4 regions of the Shewanella sp. SR44-4 genome follow, and region 2 is predicted to be linked to each of the others. Evidence: predicted binding sites of a transcription regulator. Region 2 holds the regulator's gene; each other region holds the start of a gene.
The links. Region 2 encodes FliA, which starts transcription of late flagellar genes. Its sites were predicted from a motif close to CTAAAGNTNNNNNNNNNNNNGCCGATA; they were not measured.
Positions count from the first base shown of each region.

Region 1: H5125_RS11935 (VC2046/SO_2500 family protein) is a predicted target of FliA. The motif match lies at 2,723-2,749, and genes of this name have one in related genera.
Region 3: H5125_RS03575 (cytoplasmic protein) is a predicted target of FliA. The motif match lies at 2,637-2,663, and genes of this name have one in related genera.
Region 4: pomA (flagellar motor protein PomA) is a predicted target of FliA. The motif match lies at 2,326-2,352, and genes of this name have one in related genera.

Region 1 is NZ_JACJDU010000022.1:27,349-33,683, reverse strand. It holds gene H5125_RS11945 (EAL domain-containing protein) at 1-1,432, opposite strand, end outside; gene H5125_RS11940 (DUF406 family protein) at 1,772-2,059, opposite strand; gene H5125_RS11935 (VC2046/SO_2500 family protein) at 2,191-2,688, opposite strand; tRNA gene H5125_RS11930 (tRNA-Tyr) at 2,814-2,898, shown strand; tRNA gene H5125_RS11925 (tRNA-Tyr) at 2,988-3,072, shown strand; tRNA gene H5125_RS11920 (tRNA-Tyr) at 3,103-3,187, shown strand; gene H5125_RS11915 (PLP-dependent cysteine synthase family protein) at 3,509-4,570, shown strand; gene queE (7-carboxy-7-deazaguanine synthase QueE) at 4,661-5,329, opposite strand; gene queC (7-cyano-7-deazaguanine synthase QueC) at 5,540-6,247, shown strand.
Region 2 is NZ_JACJDU010000010.1:60,317-66,651, reverse strand. It holds gene flhA (flagellar biosynthesis protein FlhA) at 1-2,057, shown strand, start outside; gene flhF (flagellar biosynthesis protein FlhF) at 2,087-3,472, shown strand; gene H5125_RS06930 (MinD/ParA family protein) at 3,477-4,358, shown strand; gene H5125_RS06925 (RNA polymerase sigma factor FliA) at 4,351-5,070, shown strand; gene cheY (chemotaxis response regulator CheY) at 5,115-5,498, shown strand; gene H5125_RS06915 (protein phosphatase CheZ) at 5,512-6,249, shown strand; gene H5125_RS06910 (chemotaxis protein CheA) at 6,265-6,335, shown strand, end outside.
Region 3 is NZ_JACJDU010000004.1:123,974-130,308, reverse strand. It holds gene chrA (chromate efflux transporter) at 1-742, opposite strand, end outside; gene rlmC (23S rRNA (uracil(747)-C(5))-methyltransferase RlmC) at 921-2,054, opposite strand; gene H5125_RS03580 (MarR family winged helix-turn-helix transcriptional regulator) at 2,044-2,535, opposite strand; gene H5125_RS03575 (cytoplasmic protein) at 2,699-2,893, shown strand; gene H5125_RS03570 (STAS/SEC14 domain-containing protein) at 2,994-3,374, opposite strand; gene mdtD (multidrug transporter subunit MdtD) at 3,643-5,052, opposite strand; gene H5125_RS03560 (TMEM165/GDT1 family protein) at 5,064-5,618, opposite strand; yybP-ykoY riboswitch at 5,715-5,825, opposite strand; gene H5125_RS03555 (aromatic amino acid transport family protein) at 6,084-6,335, shown strand, end outside.
Region 4 is NZ_JACJDU010000033.1:24,138-30,472, forward strand. It holds gene dxs (1-deoxy-D-xylulose-5-phosphate synthase) at 1-1,015, opposite strand, end outside; gene ispA ((2E,6E)-farnesyl diphosphate synthase) at 1,038-1,919, opposite strand; gene xseB (exodeoxyribonuclease VII small subunit) at 1,959-2,195, opposite strand; gene pomA (flagellar motor protein PomA) at 2,534-3,301, shown strand; gene H5125_RS14890 (flagellar motor protein MotB) at 3,305-4,231, shown strand; gene thiI (tRNA uracil 4-sulfurtransferase ThiI) at 4,537-5,991, shown strand; gene H5125_RS14900 (hypothetical protein) at 6,184-6,335, opposite strand, start outside.

The DNA of each region.
Region 1 (6,335 bases), on a different contig from region 2:
TGGTAAACGTTTCAAGTAGTGCTTCATTAAAAAACTGGTAATGTGCACCATTTTTCTTTTTAGCATGTTGTAAGGTAATATCGGCACAAGATAACGGGGCAAACATCCCAACAACAGACTTAATATCAACCACTGCAAGCGCCGGTTTTGGCTCAACTTTCTCACGCGAGATAACCGATGGCGCAGCTAGGTTCATATATAACCGGCTGATCATTTGTTCGACATCGGTCTCAGAGTGCATGGGTGGCAATAACACAGCAAATTCATCGCTACCTATTCTGGCAACATCAATAGCATTAACAGATACAGCAAAGTGTTTTAAGCGCCGTGCGATTTCGATTAAAAGGCTATCGCCTTGAACATGACCATGGGTATCGTTAAAGCGCTTGAAGCCTAATAAATCAATCAGAATCAGTATCCCAGCAGTGGCACGATCTAATTGAGGAGTAAAATGACTACGATTGTGCAAGCCTGTCAAAGAACAATGCCATGCTAAACGCTCTAATTCCGCTTTGTGAAAATATTCTGCCGAATTATCATAACTAGACACTAACGCATAATGCTTACCCTGCTCCGTTACAAACGGGGTAATATGATAATTTAGCCAATATTCACTGCCATCAATCCGCGCGAGCTTAAGGTTACCTTTAACAATCTCACTATTACGTAATTTATTGATTAGATCGTCAAGTAATTGTGGGGTATTTCTAAAAATATCAAGACTCGATGCACTATGGTGCTCAACAGTTTCCCGTGGCAACCCAGTCATTTTCTCATGGGCACTATTAACATACTCGATGATTAGACTATCGGTATTCACCAGCATCACGACATGTTCGGATTGCTCGGTTGCATTGCGCAATAAGTAAATTTGTTCATTGCTATCATAGGTATAACGAGTCGCTAGCGTCAAAGCTAATTGGTCAGCACATTGAATAGCAAACTGAATATCAGATTTTATCCAATTAACCTTTTCACAGCTTTCAACCGATAACACACCTTCAATATGTCCATTAATTCGGATGGCAATATCGATACTGGTGACAATGTTATGATGTTGGTAGTAATCTGAAAATGTTTCAACGAGATTTATGTGCGAGTTATCAGAGGATAAAATATAACGGTGAGATCGTAATTCATTAAAATATTGAGGATCTATTGTGATGTGTCTCAGGTGAGATAAATGACTCAATGATTCATCAATCTTACTGGCTACTAGAGTATGCTGACAAGTAAAATTGTCTTCATCATCAGCAGTAAAATCATCATTCGCAGATTGACTTACGAGAGTCCACACGGATACAAATGACGCAGCAAAATACTCACGCAGCAGTTGACACACTAACTCTGCAGTTTTTGAGAAATCACCTTGTTGTTTAGCACTGGAATTTACAATTAATTCCAATAAGTGCTGTTGCTCTTTTCGATTCATTTACATCCCGAAAAATGGCTTCATAACCCTAAATTTTTACATTATTAATCAGTACACTTGTTATTATTAGTTCTGAAAATCAGAATTTGAGTGATAATGTTACAATAATACATAGGGAGTGAAGTTCGCGTTAAAGGTATGAATAACGTTACATTACCATACGCTACTATACCTTTTTGTTATGTAAAGCAGATTACACGCGATACTAAAAAACAGCAATCCTTTACTAATATATTGTTACGCTTTATTTGGATTGTTGACACGCTAAACCCACTCCCACAAAATGTGTTTAACATCAATTATATGACAATGTATATTTCTAATACAAACGACTGAAATCTACAGTTGATTTTCAAGTTGAAAAATCATTTTCTCTACGCTGAACGCAAAATCAAGCTTCAATGAAATAGTGCTATCTTCATCAATAATGTCCGCTTTAGTATCAGGAAAACGCTCTTGAGCCACTTGCAGCATAGATTGAGCTTGCAATAAGGCATCGTCTCCTACAAAGCTAAGCAGTAATAACGTATCTTCTGCTTCCACAACCGCGCCAATATCTACATAACTGCCGCATTCAGTACAACTGTCACTGACATTTCCTTGCTGCTGTTTAATTTGCTTAATCATTATGTCACCCCATCTGTTTGAATCACGTCAAATGGCAAATATAACTGAGTTTTGGCAAGCTTTTATTTGCCATGCTCACAATTATCAAAATTAAATCATAGTCTCAGGATTTTAGCCTGAAATCTCAGCAGTTAAGCCAGTTGTAAAGATAACGTATTAGATATTTTACGTTGCGTGCTGAGTTGTTCTAAAAAATGCATATCTTCTAATGGGGTGTGTTGTTGGTAAGCATTAATCGCTTTATGCTTAGTTAAGTAATCACAGTTACTTAATACTTCAACCATCGCATCAGATTGAGCGCCTCTTATCACTAGCGCTTCAGGTGTCAATGCTTGTTGTAGTTGAAACTGCCGTGCGCCTTGCTGCTGAAATAACATCGCGTTATCAATAGTGTCTGGGTGAATAGAAATATCATCTACTAATAACTGGGGTTGAGGTACAGAAAATTGTTGTCGCAGTTTTTGTGTGCTTTCTACATCATTATCTAACTGAAATTGAGCCATATCGCGAGCATCAACTGACAACATAGCCAATAGCAAACCAAATTCACCGCGACGATTGTTTTCAATCGCAACGTTTAATCGGCTCCCTATTTGTAACTCATTGACTAATGTTGACTCAATTTGCATATAAAAACATCACTACCACTGCTCGATGCTATTTTATCGACCAAACAGTCATAAACTTTAGTAAAATATTCAATTATCCACTTTACATATAAAAGGTTTCTGACTACTATGGCGACCGCAATTGAGGAGGGGTTCCCGAGTGGCCAAAGGGATCAGACTGTAAATCTGACGGCTCAGCCTTCGAAGGTTCGAATCCTTCTCCCTCCACCATTTGCGTTGCTTCAAAGTTCAAATCTAAAAGTGTTAAAGATGTAAAGAGTTAGAATGTAAAAAGAGAGTAAGAAAAAAAGAAAATATGTGGAGGGGTTCCCGAGTGGCCAAAGGGATCAGACTGTAAATCTGACGGCTCAGCCTTCGAAGGTTCGAATCCTTCTCCCTCCACCATCTTTCTTTTATTCCTATTTATCTTGCTGTGGAGGGGTTCCCGAGTGGCCAAAGGGATCAGACTGTAAATCTGACGGCTCAGCCTTCGAAGGTTCGAATCCTTCTCCCTCCACCATTTTACATTTTGCGATTGTTAATTGTATTTTAATCCAGATAACAATAAAAACACCATCAGTTCAAGTGCTAGAATCATTCCTCCTGTCATTTTTTGTCTCGTTAATACTTTCTGTTTTACCCTATCTCAGTGTTACAATTTATTGATATTCCTTACCTAATTACTTTCTGTATTACCTCGTGCTGTCATCTGTTGATTCTCCGGTACTGTCTTTCGTCTGCTATTTTTAATTAAATATGTTTGCTTATGTCGATAAACACTACTCTTAACTTTATATTTTAGTTATTATTTATTCCTTTTTGGAATAACGAGTATCATTGCATGTCATCTACTTGGGTCAATCAGGCCATCGCAAAAATAGAAGCCGATTTTCAACGGTCTGCAGACACCCATCTAATAAAATTAGATCTTCCACTACTTGTTGGAATAGACATTTATTTAAAAGATGAAAGTACTCATCCAACAGGTAGCTTGAAACATCGCTTAGCTCGATCACTGTTTCTATATGCGTTATGTAATGGCTGGATAAAAAAAGACACGCCCATTATTGAATCTTCATCTGGCAGTACCGCTGTTTCTGAAGCCTATTTTGCAAGATTACTCGGATTACCGTTTTTCGCTGTCATGCCAAAAACGACCGCAAAAAAGAAGATTCAACAAATAGAGTTTTACGGTGCACGATGTCACTTTGTCGATAATGGCAGTCAAATGTATGCTGAATCAGAAAGATTAGCCGCTGAGTTGCAAGGCCATTATATGGACCAATTCACTTATGCTGAACGCGCCACCGATTGGCGGGGTAATAACAATATTGCTGATTCAATCTTTAACCAAATGGAAAAAGAGCCTCATCCTATTCCAAGTTGGATTGTCATGAGCCCAGGTACCGGTGGCACTAGCGCAACTATTGGTCGCTATATTCGTTATCAACAACAACAGACGCAACTGTGCGTAGTCGATCCGGAAAACTCGGTATTCTACGATTACTTTCACAGTGGTGATGCGAGCATTATTAGCGATAAGAGCAGTAAAATAGAAGGAATTGGCCGGCCACGTGTTGAACCGTCATTTATTGCTGGTGTTGTTGACTGCATGATTAAGATCCCTGATGCCGCCTCTATCGCAACGATTCAGTGGTTAGAACAACTCATAGGGCGTAAAACGGGTGCATCTACTGGCACCAACTTATATGGGGCGTTGTTGCTGGCAACACAAATGCGTAATGAAGGTCAAACAGGCTCTATTGTGACCTTAATTTGTGATGCGGGTGAGCGCTATCTCGATACCTATTACAACCCGCAATGGATAGAAGACAATATAGGCTGTTTCGAACACTACCGAGAAAAACTCATCGCGTTTAATCAATCTGGTTTACTACGTTAACCTGGTGAAATTAAAAAGCCGTTGAATATAGATTCAACGGCTTTTTCGTTTCACCACTGGATATAATCTTAATTTTCACTAAGAAACACTTTAGTCTATATTCAAATACTTATGGGTTTGAATCGATAAACGCCAGTTACGGCTAATACACACCTTCATGGCAAGTTCTGTTGCGCGCGCCTTTTGGCTAATAGGTTGTAAGCAAATGGTTTTATCAGTGACATCAATATTCAGCAATAATTCATCTAACTCTTCAATATGGTGTTCAGTGGCGATCGGATGCTTAATTTCATTAGCACGATTTAATGCTTGTTCGAGTACCTTATAGCCACCTTTCATATTGATTTTAGGTGATACAGTCACCCAAACATCTGTATGACATTTCACCTCAAAAGTACCACTGGTTTCTATTTGTACCTGATAACCAGCCTCAATAAAAATCGTGGTTAATTCTGTTAAATCGTACAAACACGGCTCACCACCGGTTAGCACAATGTGCTTAGCAGTAAAGCCTTTATCTTGGAATGCTTGCACTAATGTGTGACCAGTATGATCAGCCCATCTGCCGATAGTGCCATCAACTTGAATCACTTGCTCGGCAGTCACTTTATTTTCGGGTAACACATCCCACGTTTGCTTAGTATCACACCATGCACAACCTACAGGACAACCCTGCAAGCGAACGAACAGTGCAGGAACACCAGTATATGTGCCCTCACCTTGTATTGTTTCAAATACTTCGTTAACGGGATATTTCATTGTTTACCTTACTTCTGCTGACAAGTATTGGCTACCTGGCTTATAACGGGGCGGCATTTATAGAGTATTTTAGCGTTAGCTGCAAGTATTTACACCTACAGCTTTGCAGTTGGGCCTGGCTTAGGTAACATATCAATTCTATTTACCTGAACCACTAGGCGTTGATCACACCGATCTTGCGAGTCAGTTCAGTACGTTAAGAGTATATCCATGTCAGATGCAAAGCAAAATACCCCAACTAAAGCCCTTGTTGTTTTCAGTGGCGGTCAAGATTCAACTACTTGCCTTATCCAGGCTTTATCTCAATATGATGAAGTGCATGGGATCACATTTGATTATGGTCAACGCCATCGTCAAGAAATCGAAGTGGCAAAATCTTTAGCAACAGAGTTGAAACTAGCTAGCCATAAAGTCATGGACACCACCTTATTAAACGAGTTAGCCATTTCAGCATTAACACGTGATGCTATACCGGTATCACATGAGTTGATGAATAATGGCTTGCCGAATACTTTTGTGCCTGGACGTAATATTTTATTTTTAACCTTAGCAGGCATCTACGCTTATCAATTGGGTTGCGATGCTATTATTACCGGCGTGTGTGAGACCGACTTTTCTGGCTATCCAGATTGTCGTAATGAATTTGTTCAATCAATGCAAAACTCATTAGCGCTAGGAATGGATAAACCCCTCAAGATAATTACTCCATTAATGTGGCTTAATAAAGCTGAAACCTGGGCGCTGGCTGATAAATATCAGCAATTAGCTTTAGTGCAACATCAAACGTTAACTTGCTATAACGGCATTATTGGTAAAGGTTGTGGTGATTGCCCCGCTTGTGTATTACGTCAACGTGGCCTAGATGATTACTTGCAAAATAGTCAATCAGTGATGGACTCATTAAACAGTAAGCTATAATAGTATCGATAACTTGCTGTCACTAACGGCAACGGATTAATGCAACTCGGCGGCAGCGCTATTTTGATGACGACACCAACATACACAC
Region 2 (6,335 bases):
TATCTACTTTTAAAGGGATCGGAACGCCTTTATTAGTACTTGCTGCGTTAGGAATGGTGGTTTTACCTATTCCTGCTTTTTTGCTAGATATTCTGTTTTCATTCAATATTGCGTTGGCTTTAGTTGTACTCTTAGTTGCTATTTATGCTGACAGACCACTCGATTTTGCTGCTTTCCCTACCGTATTATTAATTGCAACGTTACTAAGACTTGCTCTAAACGTCGCCTCTACCCGTATTGTATTGCTTGAAGGTCATAATGGTGGTGCCGCTGCGGGTAAAGTCATTGAGGCTTTTGGTTCTGTGGTTATTGGCGGCAATTATGCCGTTGGTTTAGTGGTGTTCATTATTCTTATTATCATTAACTTTGCAGTGGTAACTAAAGGTGCTGGGCGTATTGCTGAGGTGAGCGCTCGTTTTACCTTAGATGCAATGCCGGGTAAGCAAATGGCCATTGATGCTGATTTAAATGCTGGCACATTAACCCAAGATCAGGCGCGGATCCGCCGTGCTGAAGTAACTCGTGAAGCCGATTTCTATGGTGCGATGGACGGTGCTTCAAAGTTTGTTAAAGGTGATGCCATTGCAGGGATCATGATCCTAGTCATCAATATGATTGGTGGATTTGTGATTGGTATGATCCAGCATGGATTAGACTTTTCTAGCGCGGTTGAAATTTATACCTTACTAACCATCGGTGATGGTTTAGTTGCGCAAATTCCCGGTTTATTACTGTCTATTGCCGCGGCTTTAATGGTGACGCGTCAAAACGAGTCTGGCGATATGGGCCAAATGATGTTCAGTCAGATGTTTGACAGTCATAAATCATTAGCCATTGCTGCTGGGTTACTTTTTATCATGGGTATTGTGCCTGGTATGCCTCATGTTGCGTTTTTGACATTTGCATTTATTACCGCTGGTGCTGCGTACTTTATTTACAAGCGTAATGTTGACAAAAAGCAAGCTGCATTAACGTTAGCGACTAAAGGGCCGGTTGAGAGCAAGGATAAAGAACCTAAAGATTTAAGCTGGGACGATGTGCGCCATGTTGATACTATTGGTCTTGAAGTCGGATATCGCTTAATTCCGCTGGTTGATAAGTCTCAAGGTGGTGAATTATTAGGCAGGATCAAAGGCGTACGTAAAAAACTGTCACAAGAATTAGGTTTTTTAGTGCCAGCGGTGCATATTCGTGACAATCTAGACTTATCACCCAATGCGTATCGAATTTCGTTAATGGGCGTCGTAGTGGGTGAGGCTGAAGTTAGGCATGATTGTGAATTAGCCATTAATCCTGGCCAAGTTTACGGTAAACTAGACGGTATTGAAACTCGCGACCCAGCTTTTGGTTTAGAGGCAGTTTGGATAGCGCCAGAGCAACGTGAACATGCACAAACTTTAGGTTATACCGTCGTTGATACTGCAACGGTTGTAGCGACTCACATAAGCCAGTTACTGAGTAATAATGCTGCTAAGTTATTAGGTTACGAAGAAGTCCAGCAGTTAATGGATATGCTTGCTAAGAACTCTCCTAAATTAGTGGATGGTTTTGTACCAGATGTCATGCCTCTGGGATCAGTTGTTAAAGTGATGCAGAACTTACTTAACGAAGGGGTATCGGTACGAGATTTACGCACCATAGTGCAGACACTATTAGAGTACGGTACTAAGAGCAATGACACTGAAGTATTAACGGCAGCAGTGCGTATAGCGTTAAAACGTATGATCGTACAAGAAATCTCTGGACCAGAACTCGAAATTCCTGTCATAACATTGGCGCCAGAGTTGGAACAGATGTTGCATAAGTCTATGCAGGCGACTGGCGGTGAAGGACCTAATATTGAACCGGGTCTTGCAGAGCGTATGCAGCAGTCATTATTAGACGCTGCACAGAAGCAAGAAATGGTAGGGCAACCAGCCATTTTATTGACATCGGGTATGCTTAGGTCAACGCTGTCAAGATTTGTTAAATACACTATTCCAAATTTACGAGTGATTTCATATCAGGAAATCCCGGACGAGAAACAAATTAGAATTGTTTCTGCAGTAGGCCAATAGTGATAACGTCAGTTTATAGAGGTGCATAAGTGAAAATTAAACGATTTTTTGCCAAAGATATGCGCGCTGCATTGGCTCAAGTAAAAGAAACCTTAGGTTCTGACGCTGTCATTATGTCAAATAAAAAAGTCACTGGCGGAATCGAAATTGTCGCTGCTGTAGATTATGATGAACCTAAAGCCGCCATCGCATCACAAGCGCCGACTACCGGTTTTATGGATGTTAGTGACGATAGGGTGTCATTAGGCGCTAAGCCTGTGATGAAAGCTCAATCAAAGGTGAACCCACCTCCTGAGGCCGACTCTTTACAAGCCTTACTTCAAAAACAACATAATCGCATGACACAACAAATGTCTGTCAGCCAAGATGAACCGGATTTACCAGAATGGGCCCGCCAATTACAAGGGGCAAAGTCTGCTAAACCAGCATCAACTTTTCAATCGCAAGCGGCACCAGAGCAAGCTAAAAAAACCAATAAAAATCAATCTGCTGATATGGATGCTCTGCGCGAAGAAATGGCTTCATTGCGTAACTTATTGACCCATCAAGTTTCATCGTTGATGAAAGATCAAAAAAAGCGTACCGATCCTGTTGGCGCAATGCTAGAAAGTAAATTGATTGCAGCAGAGTTTTCTCCAGCCGTTGCTGCTAAACTAGCGGGGCTAAGTCAACACTACACCCCAGCCGATTTAGTGAGAGCATTACCACAAAGTTTAGCCAATTTACTCGACAATCAAGGCGACGATATAGTTAAACGTGGTGGTGTTGTGGCGTTTGTTGGTCCAACCGGTGTAGGTAAGACAACTTCTTTAGCTAAAATAGCCGCTCGCTTTGCCGCCCATCATGGCCCAGAGCAGGTAGCATTGATTACCACAGACCATTATCGTATTGGTGCCTATGAGCAATTAGCGACTTATGGCAAAATAATGGGCTGTCCGGTTAAGCAAGCACATGATTTAACCGAATTAGAACAAATTTTATATCAATTTAGAAATCGTAAGTTAGTATTAATTGATACCGCAGGTATGGGACAGCGAGATATGCGCTTATATCAGCAACTGGATAATTTAACAGCAAATAGTAGGATCCCAATTCGGAGCTACTTAGTCTTATCTGCGACTGGTCAACGTCGTGTGTTACAAGATGCTGTAGAACATTTTAAACGAATTCCATTAGCGGGTGCGATTTTAACAAAGTTAGATGAATCGATATCAATTGCAGGTGCATTGAGCGTATTGATTCAAAATGAGTTACCATTAAGCTATGTTACTGACGGTCAACGTGTTCCTGAGGACATGAAAGTAGCAGATACGTTAGAGTTGGCTAAAAAGGCTCTCGCGGCGTTAAATGAAACAGAACAACAATCGTCACAAGACACAGTGTGGTCTAATGACACAGCCTATGCATTTGAGTAAAGATATGACTCGGGATCAAGCAAGTGGTTTACGTATGATGAATCAACCAAATAACGATAAAGTTAAAGTAATTGCCGTATCCGGTGGTAAAGGCGGAGTGGGTAAAACCAGTGTGTCAATTAATACTGCGGTAGCACTAGCTGAAAAGGGCAAACGCGTATTAGTGCTTGATGCCGATTTAGGTTTAGCCAACGTCGATGTCATGCTTGGGATACGTGCTGAGAAAAATTTATCTCATGTTTTGTCCGGAGATGCCGAATTAGATGACATCATTGTTCGTGGGCCTAAAGGTATTGGTATTGTTCCTGCCACATCGGGTTCTCAAGCGATGGTTGAGTTGTCGCCAGCACAACATGCTGGACTTATCCGTGCATTTAGTGAAATGCGAACTCAGTTCGATATTTTAATTGTGGATACTGCTGCTGGTATATCAGACATGGTGCTGAGTTTTTCTCGTGCATCACAGGATGTATTGATAGTCGTTTGCGACGAACCAACATCAATTACTGATGCTTATGCGCTGATTAAAATTTTAAGTCGTGAACATGGTGTGTTCCACTTCAAAATTGTGGCAAATATGGTACGTAGTTTACGAGAAGGTATGGAATTATTTGCTAAACTCAGTAAAGTGACGGATAGATTTTTAGATGTTGCTTTAGAATTAGTGGCAACAATACCATTCGATGAAAATTTACGTAAAGCTGTTCGTAAGCAAAAGTTAGTTGTTGAAGCGTATCCTAAGTCGCCTTCAGCTATCGCTTATCATGGATTAGCCAATAAAATTATGACTTGGCCAGTTCCACAACAGCCAGGTGGTCATTTAGAGTTTTTTGTTGAACGTCTTGTACAACGTAAGCCGATACAAGAAGGAAGAACGAGTGAATAAAGCCGCCGCGTATACTCAGTTCGATAACAAAACGTCTATTGTTGAACAGTATGCACCGTTGGTAAAAAGAATTGCTCATCATATGCTGGCAAGATTACCAGCATCGGTGCAACTTGATGATTTATTACAAGCTGGGATGATGGGGTTACTTGAGGCCTCATCTAAATTTGATAACAGTAAAGGGGCTAAGTTTGAAACCTTTGCAGGCATCAGAATTCGTGGTGCAATGATAGATGAAATTCGACGTGGTGACTGGGTTCCGCGCTCAGTTCATCGTAATAATCGTTTAGTAGCACATGCAATTGATGAATTGGGGCAACTGCTTGGAAGAGATGCCAATGATACAGAAATTGCTGAAAAACTTGATATGTCTCTCGATGAATACCATCATATCTTAAATGATGTTTCTGTTGGTAAAATCATAGGCATAGAAGACCTTGGCGTGTCGCAAGATGTGTTAATCACAGACAACGAAACGCCAGATGAAACCTTTGACTCGCTTGCTGAAATTCAATTCCAATCTGCATTGGTTGAAGCAATTAAGACATTGCCAGAAAGAGATGCATTAGTGTTGTCGTTGTATTACGACGAAGCATTAAATTTAAAAGAAATCGGTGCCATCCTTGAAGTTAGCGAATCGCGAGTAAGCCAGATATTAAGTCAGGCAATGCTCAGATTAAAAGCGAAACTCAAGCATTGGACACAAGAATAATAACTTATCTAGAGCAAACGAGTGTCAGCTCACCGGAGGAAACCTTGGACAAGAATATGAAGATTCTTATTGTTGACGATTTTTCAACAATGAGGCGTATCATTAAGAACTTGTTGCGAGATTTGGGATTTAATAATACCCAAGAAGCAGATGATGGCTCAACAGCCCTACCTATGTTACAAAAAGGCGATTTTGATTTTGTGGTAACAGACTGGAATATGCCTGGAATGCAAGGTATTGATTTACTTAGAGCAATCCGTGCAGATGATTCGTTAAAGCATTTACCTGTGCTAATGGTAACTGCAGAAGCTAAGCGTGAACAGATTATTGCTGCAGCGCAAGCCGGTGTAAATGGTTATGTCGTAAAACCTTTTACCGCAGCTACGTTAAAAGAAAAGTTAGACAAAATCTTTGAACGACTCGCATAAGCAAGGATAAGTCATGCAGGCATCAATATCGGGGTTAATCACTCTCGAACAGGCCCAAGAACTTGTTGAATTGCTTACCTTGGGTCAACAAGATAAAGCCGATGAAATGATCAGAGAGCTTGCAACGCCATTGCAGCGTGAGCTTTTTGAAGAAGTCGGTAAGCTAACTCGACAACTCCATAGTGCACTAAAAGATTTTCAAGTTGATAACCGTTTATCTGAATTAGCCAATACCGAAATACCAGATGCTAAAGAAAGATTGAACTATGTTATCGACATGACAGAACAAGCTGCAAATAAAACCATGGATGCAGTTGAAGAATGTCTACCTTTGGCCGATACCATCATTAGCAATATACAATCAGTGACGCCAATGTGGGATAAATTGATGCGTCGTGACATAGAAATGGGTGAGTTTAAGTCACTTTGTCATGATGTTCAGCAGTTTATGTTACATAGTGAAAATGATTCTAATCGTCTTCGCGAGTTATTAAATGAAATTTTGATGGCGCAAGACTTCCAAGATTTGACGGGGCAAATGATCCGTCGAGTGATTGATTTAGTTCGTGAAGTAGAAAGTAATCTGGTCTCAATGCTAACGGTATTCGGAGATCATACTACTGAATCATTGCCAACTATAAACGAAAATAAAATAGAAGCAGAAGGTCCCATCATGCATGCTGAACTGCGTGAAGATGTGGTGACAGGTCAAGATGAAGTAGACGATCTGCTATCAAGTCTGGGTTTCTAATTAGGAGTCAATTTAATGTCTTTTGATGTTGATGAAGAGATACTCCAGGACTTTTTAATTGAAGCTGGCGAGATTTTAGAGCTTCT
Region 3 (6,335 bases), on a different contig from region 2:
CTGGGGTAATGTATTCACCGACACTGGTTTCAAGCAAGGGCAATACCACATGCCCACCGCCAAATACTAAACTGCCCACTTGGAAGAATTGCGCAAAAATCTGTCCAAGACTGTCAGGTTGATTGATCAAATATAAAGATGCTGCGATGCCTATAATAAATAACGCTAACCAAGCATAATTAAGCTCGATAGCAGGTGTGTCTGGCGTAATACGCTCACCCCGAGTCATCAACATGACTCCAACAATAGCGGCCACAACTAGTACGCCAATTTGCATTAATAATGAAGGCATTAATATGACAGCAACGGCGGTGGCAGCCATGAGTATTTTAGCGGTTTTTCGTTGACAGAATTGATTGAACATTGACAAAGTCGCATCCGCTACGACCACCACTGCCAGTAGCTTTAAGCCATGAATAGCCCCCTCTACGGCCGTTATCTCCAACCATTGAGCACTGGTCACAGCAAATAAAAACATCAGTAAAAAAGACGGCAAGGTAAAACCTAAAAAGGCGGCTAATCCGCCCAATAAACCACCTCGGTGATATCCAATTGCAAACCCTATCTGGCTTGAGCCTGGCCCAGGCATAAACTGACTCAGGGCGATAAAACTTGAATATTGTTTACCGTCTAGCCATTGTAAGTCGTCAACAAATGCTTTTCTAAAATAGCCTATGTGAGCCGCAGGGCCACCGAAACTGATTAACCCTAACGCTAAAAAGCGACTGAAAATTTGCCACATCGTCCTAGTACCTTTTTTATGTTAATAAACAATGTTATGACATTGAGATGACATTTTTATGATGACAATATATACCACAACCTAACAGCTACCTTTGTTCGATATAACCTATAATTTAGCGACACCAAACGAGTACTTAATTTCGATTATAAAACACCTTAATTGATAGCAAAGACTATTACAGCTGTTCTAGCATAACCAGTACTTCAAAATGATCGGTATGAGGAAACATATCAAACATTTGAACTTTGGTGATTTGATAACCCGTAATGCACTCTAAATCGCTCATTAAGGTGTGTGGATTACAACTAGAGTACACGATTGCTTTAGGCGCAAACTCACTCAATAAATCGCATAATGATTTGCCTAATCCACGCCGAGGTGGATTGACAATAATAAGATCCGGTTTATCTTGAGCAGATTGTCCTTTAGCAAAATGAGTTGAATCGAGTGCACTAAAATCCACTTGCGTAAGCCCTAGTTTGGTTGCTGACAAGATGGCACATTCTATTGCTTCAGATTCGATCTCAATTCCAGTTAAACGGGTATTGCTGTTAGCGCAATGAAGCCCAAATCCACCGACACCACAAAATAAGTCCCAAATATAGTTCGGTTTGAATTCAGTAACCCACTCCCTCGCTATTTGATACAACTGGGCGGCAACCTCCGGATTAGTTTGAAAAAAGCTTTTTGGCCGTATGAACAACGGTACATTATTAAGTTGTTCTTCTAATCGTGTTGTTTCCGTTAAAAATATTTCCCTTTCGCCTTCTAGAATAGCCATGTGGATTGGCTGAATATTGGCCGAGACTAAGGTGATTTCGGGAAACTCTTGTAATAATTGGGGTAATTCTCGTTCAATTCTCACGATGGCTTGGTCACTACGTAATACAAAACGCAGCATAAACTGGCCACTACTTTGGCTGCGAGTCAATAAAATAAATTTTAGCTCGCCTTTGCTTTTATCGACCCGATAAGGCGGTATACCAGCTTGCTGCACAAATCGTTCTAAACGGTGTAACAATAATTGCATATCTTTAGGGTATAACGAGCAGTCACATAAACTGACCGGCTCCCCTTTAGGATTAACCAAACCTAAAATAGGTTTGTGAGCTGCACCTAAAACGACCATTTTGGCTTTATTACGAAAACCTGATTCTGCGCTTAATATTGGCGCTAACCATTGTTTAACTGAGATGCCGCGAAACAAATCGGTTAATTGTTGTTGCTTTACACTCACTTGCTCAACCATAGGTAGTTGAATATTGCGGCATGACAGACAATCGCCACGCTCAAAATAATCACATTTCACAGCTGCTCGCCTCTCCGGAATTTAACATGGTAAATGCTTGATCACACAGTTGCTTTAATTGTTGTAAGTTTTCAATAGTGCCACCTACTTTACAACGCATCTGTTCAGGAATACTCAACGCTTGCTGATGTAATTGCTGGCCTTGCTCAGTAACATGTAACACCCGCACGCGTTCATCTAACTCACTGCGACCACGGCTCACTAAGCCCTTGCCTTCTAAACGCTTTAGCAAGGGCGTTAACGTTCCAGAATCTAGATGTAATTTTTCACCTAAGGTTTTAACACTAATCCCCGGCTCTTTCCAAAGTACCATCATCACTAAATACTGAGGATAAGTCAGCGATAACTCATCTAATAATGGTCGATATGCGCGGATCATCGCATTAGTCGCACTATACAATGAAAAACACACTTGATTTTCAAGTGCTAGCGGGTTTTGCGCTGAAGGTAATTGAGACTCAGTAAGCGCTTTATTAGACATAGGCTTCACTCCACTAACCAATAATATGAGTTAATTATAACATTGGTTGTGCGCAACCTATAATCAAAAAAAGCTCAACGAATGCTTTTTAGCAAAAATGTGTCAAGCATTTTGATTTTCAGCCGATATACTATTACCATCCGACTTTATATTAAGGTTAACCATGTCAATTAGTGTTAATTCACCGTCTTCAATGCCAACAACGATTGATTCTGGCAGCAGCTTAAAAGTGGCCGTAATGGCTAAAGAACAGCAAAAGATTGAAGGTCAAATGGCATTGCAGCTCATTGAAGCAGCGCAACCACCTGCGCCGCAGCCCGTTGGCAACAGTGGTCACAATGTTAATACCACGGCGTAAATGCTTATAGCCCTAGAGAATCTGTTCCTAGGGTTAATCATGCCATCACAACGGTAAAGATCTAGGCATCATTCGAGATAAACATACCTTGAACATCGTATTAGTATCGAAGCCATTTCAACGCATCATCTTCATCGTCGAAATATTTTATCTCGCCCGCAATAAACCAACTACCGACTTTGGCCGCCCATTCTTGCCAATCTCTATTGCCCAAAATCGCCACTCTTTCAAACTCAGATTTGTGCTTTAACCCCAGCTTTAAATCATCCCACGCGGCGCGTAAATCCCAGCCGTCGAGCTCGGTAGCATCGAGAAATAAACTCACTTTAGGTTGATCAACTTGGCTTAATGCCCCCTCTAGCATAGGGGTAATGACGAGATAGTCTTCGTGGGTTAATGTGCCAATGGCTTTTAATGTCACAAAAAACACATTTTCAATTCGGTTTATGCCTATCGATAAACCATGTTTCTTCATATCCATATCGTGACTCCTTTAACTATCAGCTTACTATCCGTTTACCATCCGCTTACACATTTACATGCACACGGCTATCCATAAAGCTTATGCATGATTATATTTTAACCAACCATACAATGAAGTGTGTGCCGGACTGCACAAAAAACTAATGGGAAATTAAAATTGAGGTTTATCTGCATCATATTCAGAGCATCATTTTGGTAAAAAATACCGCGTTATAAATAATCGCAAAATACCTTTTTTTATCCGAAATCGGCGAAATGATGCACTGTTATGAATGGGTTATCCGACGGCCATCGTCTTTAGATAATTGCGAAAATATCACTGCGGCTAACATTGTCATAAGACCAACGGTAACGAACGTCAGTTGGAAAGCGCCAAGTACTGTTCCCCCTGTACCGCTGCCGACATCGGTACTGAAGCCACCGAGCAAAGCACCTGCACACGCAACCCCTAAACTTAATGATAATTGACCTACTACCGACAATAGACTGTTACCGCTACTGGCATTAACATCATCAAGATCTATTAAGGTCACGGCATTCATGGCCGTAAATTGTAACGAGTTAATCGCGCCAAGAATCGCCAACAGAGCTAATAGCAACCAGTAAGGAGTTTGTTCGCTAACCAAGCCCATGGTCGCCAGCATAACGCCAAGCGCCAAAGTATTCGCGGTAAGCACTACTCGATAACCTAAGCGTTCGATAATCGGTCGAGCCACTGATTTGGCCATTATTGCTGCAGCGGCCAGCGGCAGCATACTCATTCCAGCCTGAGATGGTGAATAACCCAGTGCAACTTGCAGCAACAACGGCACCAAGAATGGCAATGCACCACTGCCCAAACGCGCAAACAGATTACCAAAAAGACCAATAGCAAATGTTTTGGTGTTGAATAGCGATGGCGAAAACAGTGGATTACTAATACGACCAGCCCGCAGCCAATATGCTATCAAACACGCCATACCACCAAATAACAGCAACATCACCCGTAAGTGCGGCAAGTGCAGTTCGCCGAGTCCTTCCATAGCGATGGTGATCAATAACATCGCAGCCCCAAACAACAAAAATCCGAAGCTATCGAAACGTGATTTTTCCTTACCACGCAGATCTGGAATGAACTTCCACACCGTATAACAACCGACTACACCGACAGGCAGATTGATCAAAAAGATCCAATGCCATGTCAAGTATTGCACCATCCAACCGCCCATCGTTGGACCAAGCAGTGGCCCCAGTAAACCGGGGATGGTGATAAAGCCCATAATCCGTACCAATTCCGAACGTGGATATGCCCGCAGCACTACAAGTCGGCCGACTGGCAACATTAAAGCACCACCTAACCCTTGTACCACCCGAGCACCAATCAACATGTCTAATGAATTGGACAATGCACAAAGCAATGATCCAAAGCTGAACAATAAGATCGCACCAAAGAAGATTTTTTTGGTGCCAAAGCGATCAGCGATCCAGCCAGAAGCAGGGATCAGCAATGCCACGGTGAGCATGTAAGCGATAATCACGCCTTGCATACGCAGCGGGTCTTCATTTAAATCACTGGCCATAGCGGGTAATGCAGTATTAAGGATCGTTCCATCGAGTGACTGCATGAAAAAAGCAATGGCAACAACCCAGGGCAACCCGCGGGCAGTATCTGCATCAAGAACTTGGTTATCGGACATGGAACCTCCTTTTACCACAGCAGTGTAGCGACCCCAAGTAGCGCAAACAACACAGCACAACCGCGATGAATCAGTTTCATGGGCAATTTGTTAGCACTAAAATGCCCAGCCAGCACAACTGGGACATTAGCAATTAACATTCCCAATGTCGTGCCGATGACAACCCATGTCAGTGCTTGGTATTTTGCCGCTAAGACTACTGTCGCAATTTGAGTTTTATCCCCTATTTCAGCAATAAAAAACAAAATAAACGTCGCAGTAAAAGCACCGAGTTTATAGAAGCGATTATCATCATCATCCATTTTATCGGGTATCAGCACCCATAGTGCAATAGCAAAAAATGACCCGGCCACCAAATAGGTCGCCCATTGTGGATCAATCCACGCTATGGCCCATTGACCTAACCATGCAGCAAGAAAATGATTTAATAATGTGGCTAACAAAATGCCTGAGATTATAGCGGTTTTATTGCTAAATCTCACCGCGAGCAGTAAGGCTAATAATTGAGTTTTGTCGCCTATTTCAGCGATGGCAACAGTAAGAGTTGAGGCGAATAAAGCTTCCAATGTGATATTCCTAGGGGTAAATGACAACTAAGCACGAGCCACCGCATACCCCTTGATACAGTTACTGTGCTTAGGTCTCGCTTGGTAAAATCACTGATTAACAGTGTGTTACTGTCTGCACCATGGCGTGAGGCCAATTATGTTGATACAGACATCTTGTGTGCCATAACAGCAAGACAAGATTAGCTACTCCCCTAAAACAAGTCGCATTATAACGATTAAATAATTTTATTCAACGCACTCATTTTACATTGTAAATTCGACATATAAATAACCTTACCCTACTCGTAACGCCGTAATGCTACGCTATTGCAAAAATCACGTGTAAAAAAGTTTAGTCTATTGTTGTGTAATTGTTTATAAACATAGCTGTTAGCCTTTAACAGTCAAAGATCCTTGCCTGCTCTGTCACCCTTCTGCTAATGTCCGACACAAATAAAATAATAATTAAACAGGACGTTTTCTGTGAATTTTAAAACTTTAGGTTCTATTTCGATTGTCGCGGGAACGGCAATTGGCGGAGGCATGCTAGCGCTACCATTAGCAACAGCTGCTTTGGGGATGATCCCCGCATTAATCTTATTAGTGGTTATTTGGGGTTTATCGGCTTACACCTCGTTACTGATGTTAGAAATTAATCTTCATAGTGGTGTCGGCGATAACGTCCATGCCATTACCGGTAAAACACTGGGCAAAGTCGGCCAGCTCATTCAAGGT
Region 4 (6,335 bases), on a different contig from region 2:
ATTTGTCGTCTGTGGCAGCCATGTCGCATAACCATTTACCAAACACTTGTGAAAACGTAGGTAAACCTGGTTTCGTTGTCGGTTTCTTAAACTGGCTAGGATCAAATTTAGGCACCGCGTGCCAGCCGATAGGATCTTTTTCAGCAGGCTCATAACCACGACCTTTTTTTGTCATGATATGCAGTATCTGTGGACCTTTGAGGTTACGCATATTACGCATTGTTTCAACGAGAGAATCAACATCGTGACCATCTATTGGGCCAATATAATTAAACCCTAGTTCTTCAAATAACGTTGCAGGCACCACCATGCCTTTAAGGTGCTCTTCAGTACGCTTAGCCATTTCTTTAATGACCGGCATCCCTTTAAGGACCTTTTTACTGTTTTCTCGAATGGTGGTATAAAAACGACCTGACATCAGCTGCGCCAAATGATTATTAAGCGCGCCAACATTTTCAGAAATTGACATTTCATTGTCATTCAGTACCACGAGCATGTCATTGTGCAAGTCGCCAGCATGATTTAAGGCTTCAAACACCATTCCCCCGGTCATGGCGCCATCACCAATAACAGCAACCACTTTTCGACCCGCACCTTCTTTACCTGCCGCAATCGCCATACCTAAGGCGGCGCTAACAGAGGTGCCAGAGTGACCCACGCTAAACGTATCGTATGGGCTTTCTTCACGCCATGGGAAAGGATGTAAGCCATTCTTTTGTCGAATAGTATGCATCTGCTCACGACGATCGGTAAGGATTTTATGTGGATAAGCTTGATGCCCTACATCCCAAACTAACTGATCAAATGGGGTATTGTAGACATAATGAAGTGCCACAGTTAATTCAACTGTGCCTAAGCCAGAAGCAAAATGTCCGCTAGAAATAGCAACAGACTGAAGTAAGAACTGTCTGAGTTCATCAGACACTTGAGGAAGTAAACCTTGAGGTAACTTCCTTAATTCTTCTGGTGTATTAGCTTTCGCTAGTACTGGAAATTTAGAAATATCGAAGCTCATAGCGAGATTGTCTGACTCTTTATTATAATCTTCGCTCAATAATGTAGTAGGCGAAGTCTGCAATTAACTGGCTATTGTATGGTAATTTAGTCAGCGCTGATAGTGCATCTTGTATTAGTTGTTCTGCACAGGCTTTGGCACCATCGAGACCCAATAGTTTCGGGAAAGTGCTTTTATTCGATTGCTGATCGCTGCCTTGTGGTTTGCCTAGCTCTTCGGTGCTAGCAGTAATATCTAAAATATCATCTTGCACTTGAAAAGCTAGCCCAAGCGTATGGGCATATTTCATCATTAATTTATAATGCTCATCGGGTACGTCAGCAGCGATTAAGGCAAGCTCAACCGCACAACTGATTAACGCTCCGGTTTTTTTATTATGTAATTCGGTTAATCGGTCTAAATTTATACTGTGATCTGTTGCACTCAGATCAATCGCCTGCCCACCGCACATACCTTGATACCCTGAAGCTTTTGCGAGTACTCTGACCATCGCCAGTTGTTGCTTCGGATGTAAGTCATTACAAGGGGCTGTGATAATTTCAAAAGCCAATGTTTGCAACGCATCACCGGCTAAAATCGCGGTGGCTTCGTCAAATGCAATATGAACAGTTGGTTGGCCACGACGAAGTGCATCGTTATCCATTGCCGGTAAGTCATCGTGTATTAATGAATAGGCATGAATACACTCAATAGCAGCCGCGGCTTTATCAAGTGCATTGATATTGACACCGAGCATGTCACCTACACTGTAGACCAAAAATGGTCTTATGCGTTTCCCACCCAATAGCGCACCATGGAGCATCGCTGCTTTTAAATCTGGTGCAGCGTCATCGAGCAGCGTTAAATGTTGGTTAAGAATACCATTAACGCGATTTTGGTATGTTGTTATTGCTTCAGCTAACACGTATCAAGACCTATTATTTAATACACACTATGTTGACGATTATTCACTTTCTACAGTGAACGACGCTAATTCAGCATCATCTTCATTTAATAAGATAGAGACTTTTTGCTGTGCTTGCTCAAGTTTGGCTTGGCTTTGACGTACTAACTTAATGCCACGCTCAAACTGCTTAAGTGCATCATCCAGCGACACTTCACCTTGCTCCAAATGAGCAACAATGGTTTCAAGTTCAGTTAATGATTGTTCAAAACTGAGATTTTCAGGTTTTTTAGCCACGAGTAATATTCCTTTCATTCAGCGTGTGACAAGGTATATCAGCCCAGCGTATCGGTCAAATACAGTCGCTGGTTATTTGCTCAACAGCACGCTTTGTTATTGAATTTTGTTTAGAATGTACAAAAACAAGCTAAACTTGAGCCAAGTTTGTCCGATAACAAGTCATGATTTAAATTTGCTAGCAAAAATAGTATTGAAACTTTTGCTGTAATACATAACGATGGGCATTGTTATCAACACAAAATGCTGTCGGATTATTCGGATCATATAACGTGCGCTAACAGCACGATGGAAGTAGCACAAATAAGCAGCATAACGACTGCGATTGAGGAGAGGTTGTGGATTTAGCTACCCTAATAGGTATTATCGGTGCTTTTGCATTTATTATTGGTGCGATGATCACCAGTGGTGGTATCGGATTATTTATCGATGTACCGTCAATTTTGATTGTTGTGGCAGGCTCTTTATTTGTGGTGATGATGAAATTTAACCTAAAGCAATTTTTAGGTTCAATAAAGATTGGTATGAAAGCCTTCATGTTTAAATTAGATAAACCTGAAGACTTGATAGAACAAGCTGTCACCATGGCTGATGCTGCCCGTAAAGGCGGTTTTTTAGCATTAGAAGAAGCGGTTATTACCAACACCTTTATGCAAAAAGCCGTTGATATGTTAGTTGATGGCCATGACGGTGATGTGGTGCGCAACGCATTAGAAAAAGACATCGCATTAACTGAAGAACGCCACAAAACAGGGGTGGGTATTTTTAAAGCCATGGGCGATGTGGCACCTGCAATGGGCATGATTGGTACTTTAGTTGGTTTAGTGGCAATGCTATCTAACATGGACGATCCAAAGTCTATTGGACCTTCAATGGCAGTGGCATTGTTAACGACTCTTTACGGCGCGGTGATTGCCAACATGATCGCCATCCCGATGGCGGATAAATTATCATTACGGATGAATGAAGAATTGCTTAATCGTAATTTAATTATGGATGCAGTATTAGCGATTCAAGATGGACAGAATCCACGGGTTATTGAAGGCTTTTTGAAGAACTATTTGGCTGAAAGTGTGCGAAAAATCGATACAACGGACGGAGAGTAACTCATGGCTAAGGCCAAGTGTGATTGTCCACCCGCTGGCGCCCCTATGTGGCTTGCCACATTCGCAGACTTAATGTCGTTGCTGATGTGTTTCTTCGTGTTGTTGTTAGCGTTCTCTGAAATGGACGTGATGAAGTTTAAACAAATCGCTGGTTCAATGAAGTATGCATTCGGGGTACAAAACAAAGTTGAAGTAAAAGACATTCCTAAGGGGACGTCTGTTATTGCACTTGAATTCCGCCCAGGTCGCCCCGATCCCACTCCAATAGAGATCATTAATCAACAAACCAATGAAATGACTCAACCGACGATAGAATATCAGGCGGGTGAAGAAGACAGCGCGGGTGGGACTCAAAAACAGAATGGTGAGCAACGCGGTGGCAATGCAGCTGCAACAGCGCAACAAGAAGCTGAAGCCGTTAAAAAAGACGCTGCCTCTTCGCAAGAAAACATTAATGATCAAGTTAAAAAAATGGCTGAAAAACTCAATGAAGAAATTGTCGATGGCGCCATTGAAATTGAATCTTTAGGCCAACAAATTATTATTCGTATCCGTGAGAAAGGCTCTTTTGCTTCGGGCTCAGGCTTTTTACAACCTAAGTTCAAACCTATTGTGCGCTCAATTGGTGAATTATTAAAAGATGTCCCTGGGATTATTACGGTGTCGGGTCACACTGATGGTGCTGATATCAATAATGAGCTTTACAGCTCAAACTGGGAACTATCAAGCCAACGAGCTGTGGCTGTGGCTCATGAACTAAGAAGAGTTTCTGGTTTTGATGAATCAAGGATGAAAGTGGTTGGCGAGGCGTCTAATCGACCATTAATCGCCAATGATTCTATTGAAAATCAGGCTCGAAACCGCCGGGTAGAAATCTCTATCGAACAAGGCAAAGCGAAAGAGTCGAATGAAATAATTATAACTCAATAGTTTGCCATCAAAAGATAAGCGCAATCTCTACAAGTTAAAGAGATTGCGCTTTTTTGTTTTATAAATGTGCCTTACAGCGCTTTTACTAACAAATAACAGATAAAAAAGTGAATATGTTTGGTTAATAGGCATCATTTGGTATAATCGACGAATTATTGCATACGTTATGCTATTGACTGGATTGTATACACATCTAGAAAATAGAGCTGTGCTGTTTTTTTAATTTATTATCAAGGTATTACTGTCTTTTTTATTTAGCAAAACCGAGTGTAGTGCTATTTGATGGTGATACCTGTGGACGCCCCATGAAGTTTATTGTAAAGCTGTACCCTGAAATTATGATGAAGAGCAAGTCGGTAAGAATGCGCTTTACCAAAATGCTTGAAACTAATATACGTAATGTGCTTAAAAATGTGGATGAAGGTGCAAAAGTACAACGCTTATACGATCGTATAATCGTGCAAGTACCGAGCGATAAACCGCAGTTATGTGACGTTTTTGCAGAGCGACTAGCGTGTATTCCAGGTATTGCTCACGTGGTGCAAGTGAGTGAGTACACTTTTGATTCAATCGATCATATTTATCAGCAAGCTTTACCAAAGTACCGCGATGAAATTGCCGGTAAAACTTTTTGTGTCCGCGTAAAACGTTCTGGTAATCATGACTTTAATTCAATTGATGTTGAGCGTTATGTCGGTGGCGGATTAAATCAACACACTGAGGCGCTAGGGGTAAAACTTAAAGACCCTGACGTGACCGTTAATCTTGAAATCAATCAAGATAAGCTTTACATGGTTGAGCGTCGTATTCAAGGTTTGGGTGGTTTTCCGATGGCGACCCAAGAAGATGTGTTGTCGCTTATTTCAGGCGGTTTCGATTCTGGTGTGTCGAGTTTTCAGTTTATTAAAAAAGGCGCTCGTACCCATTACTGTTTCTTTAATTTAGGTGGCGCTCAGCACGAAATTGGCGTTAAGCAAGTCGCTTACCATCTATGGAAGAAGTACGGTGAGTCTCACAAAGTACGTTTTGTGTCGGTGCCATTTGAGCCTGTAGTTGAAGAGATTTTAGAGCGTATTGATAACGGTCAGATGGGTGTGGTACTTAAGCGTGTAATGATGCGAGCAGCAACGCGTATTGCTGACAAATACGGTATTCAAGCACTAGTGACAGGTGAGAGCTTAGGTCAAGTATCTAGCCAAACACTGACGAATCTAAATGTTATCGATCGCAGCACCGATTTATTGATTTTACGCCCGCTTATCGCAATGGACAAACAAGATATTATTAATCAGAGCCGTATTATTGGCACTGAAGATTTTGCTAAATCTATTCCCGAGTATTGTGGTGTTATTTCACAAAAACCTACGGTTAAAGCGGTATTATCTAAGGTTGAAGCCGAAGAACTTAAATTCTCTGAAGATTTAATCGACCGTGTGGTTGCATCTGCTGTGGTAATGGATATTCGTGATATTGAAGCTGAAATGAACCAACAAGTGACCGAGACCGAAACGGTTAACGATGTCGCTTCTGGCGAAATAATTATTGATGTTCGTGCACCTGAAGAAGAAGAACGTAGCCCATTATTAATTGATAATGTAATGGTTAAAGCGATTCCATTCTTTAAGTTAGCTACCCAATTTGCCGATTTAGATAAGTCTAAAACGTATTTGTTATATTGCGATCGTGGCGTAATGAGTAAGCTGCAAGCCTTATATCTTGTAGAAAAGGGCTATACTAACGTTAAAGTGTATCGCCCTTAAGCCGTCGAAACGACACCGTCTTTGCGGTGTCGTGACTTTGGTCTATTTTTAGGGATTTATCCACGTTAGTGTTAGTTGTGGCAGTGAGCTTAAACAGTAATACGCTTTGAGTGAGATGAATCACAGACAATAAAAAACCGCATTTAATGCGGTTTTTTATTGTCTCAGTAACGTGCTTAAGATGAGCTAGCTCTAGTTAGCTTGAACCACTTCTGAAGTTTTTTGTTGTTCATCATTGTCAGCAATTAAAATGCTGTTAACATCATTATTGATATCAATTTGCATCGCTTCAATGCTTTGTGATAATTCAGCATGTAAATCGATCATATCGATAGGTTCTAGTT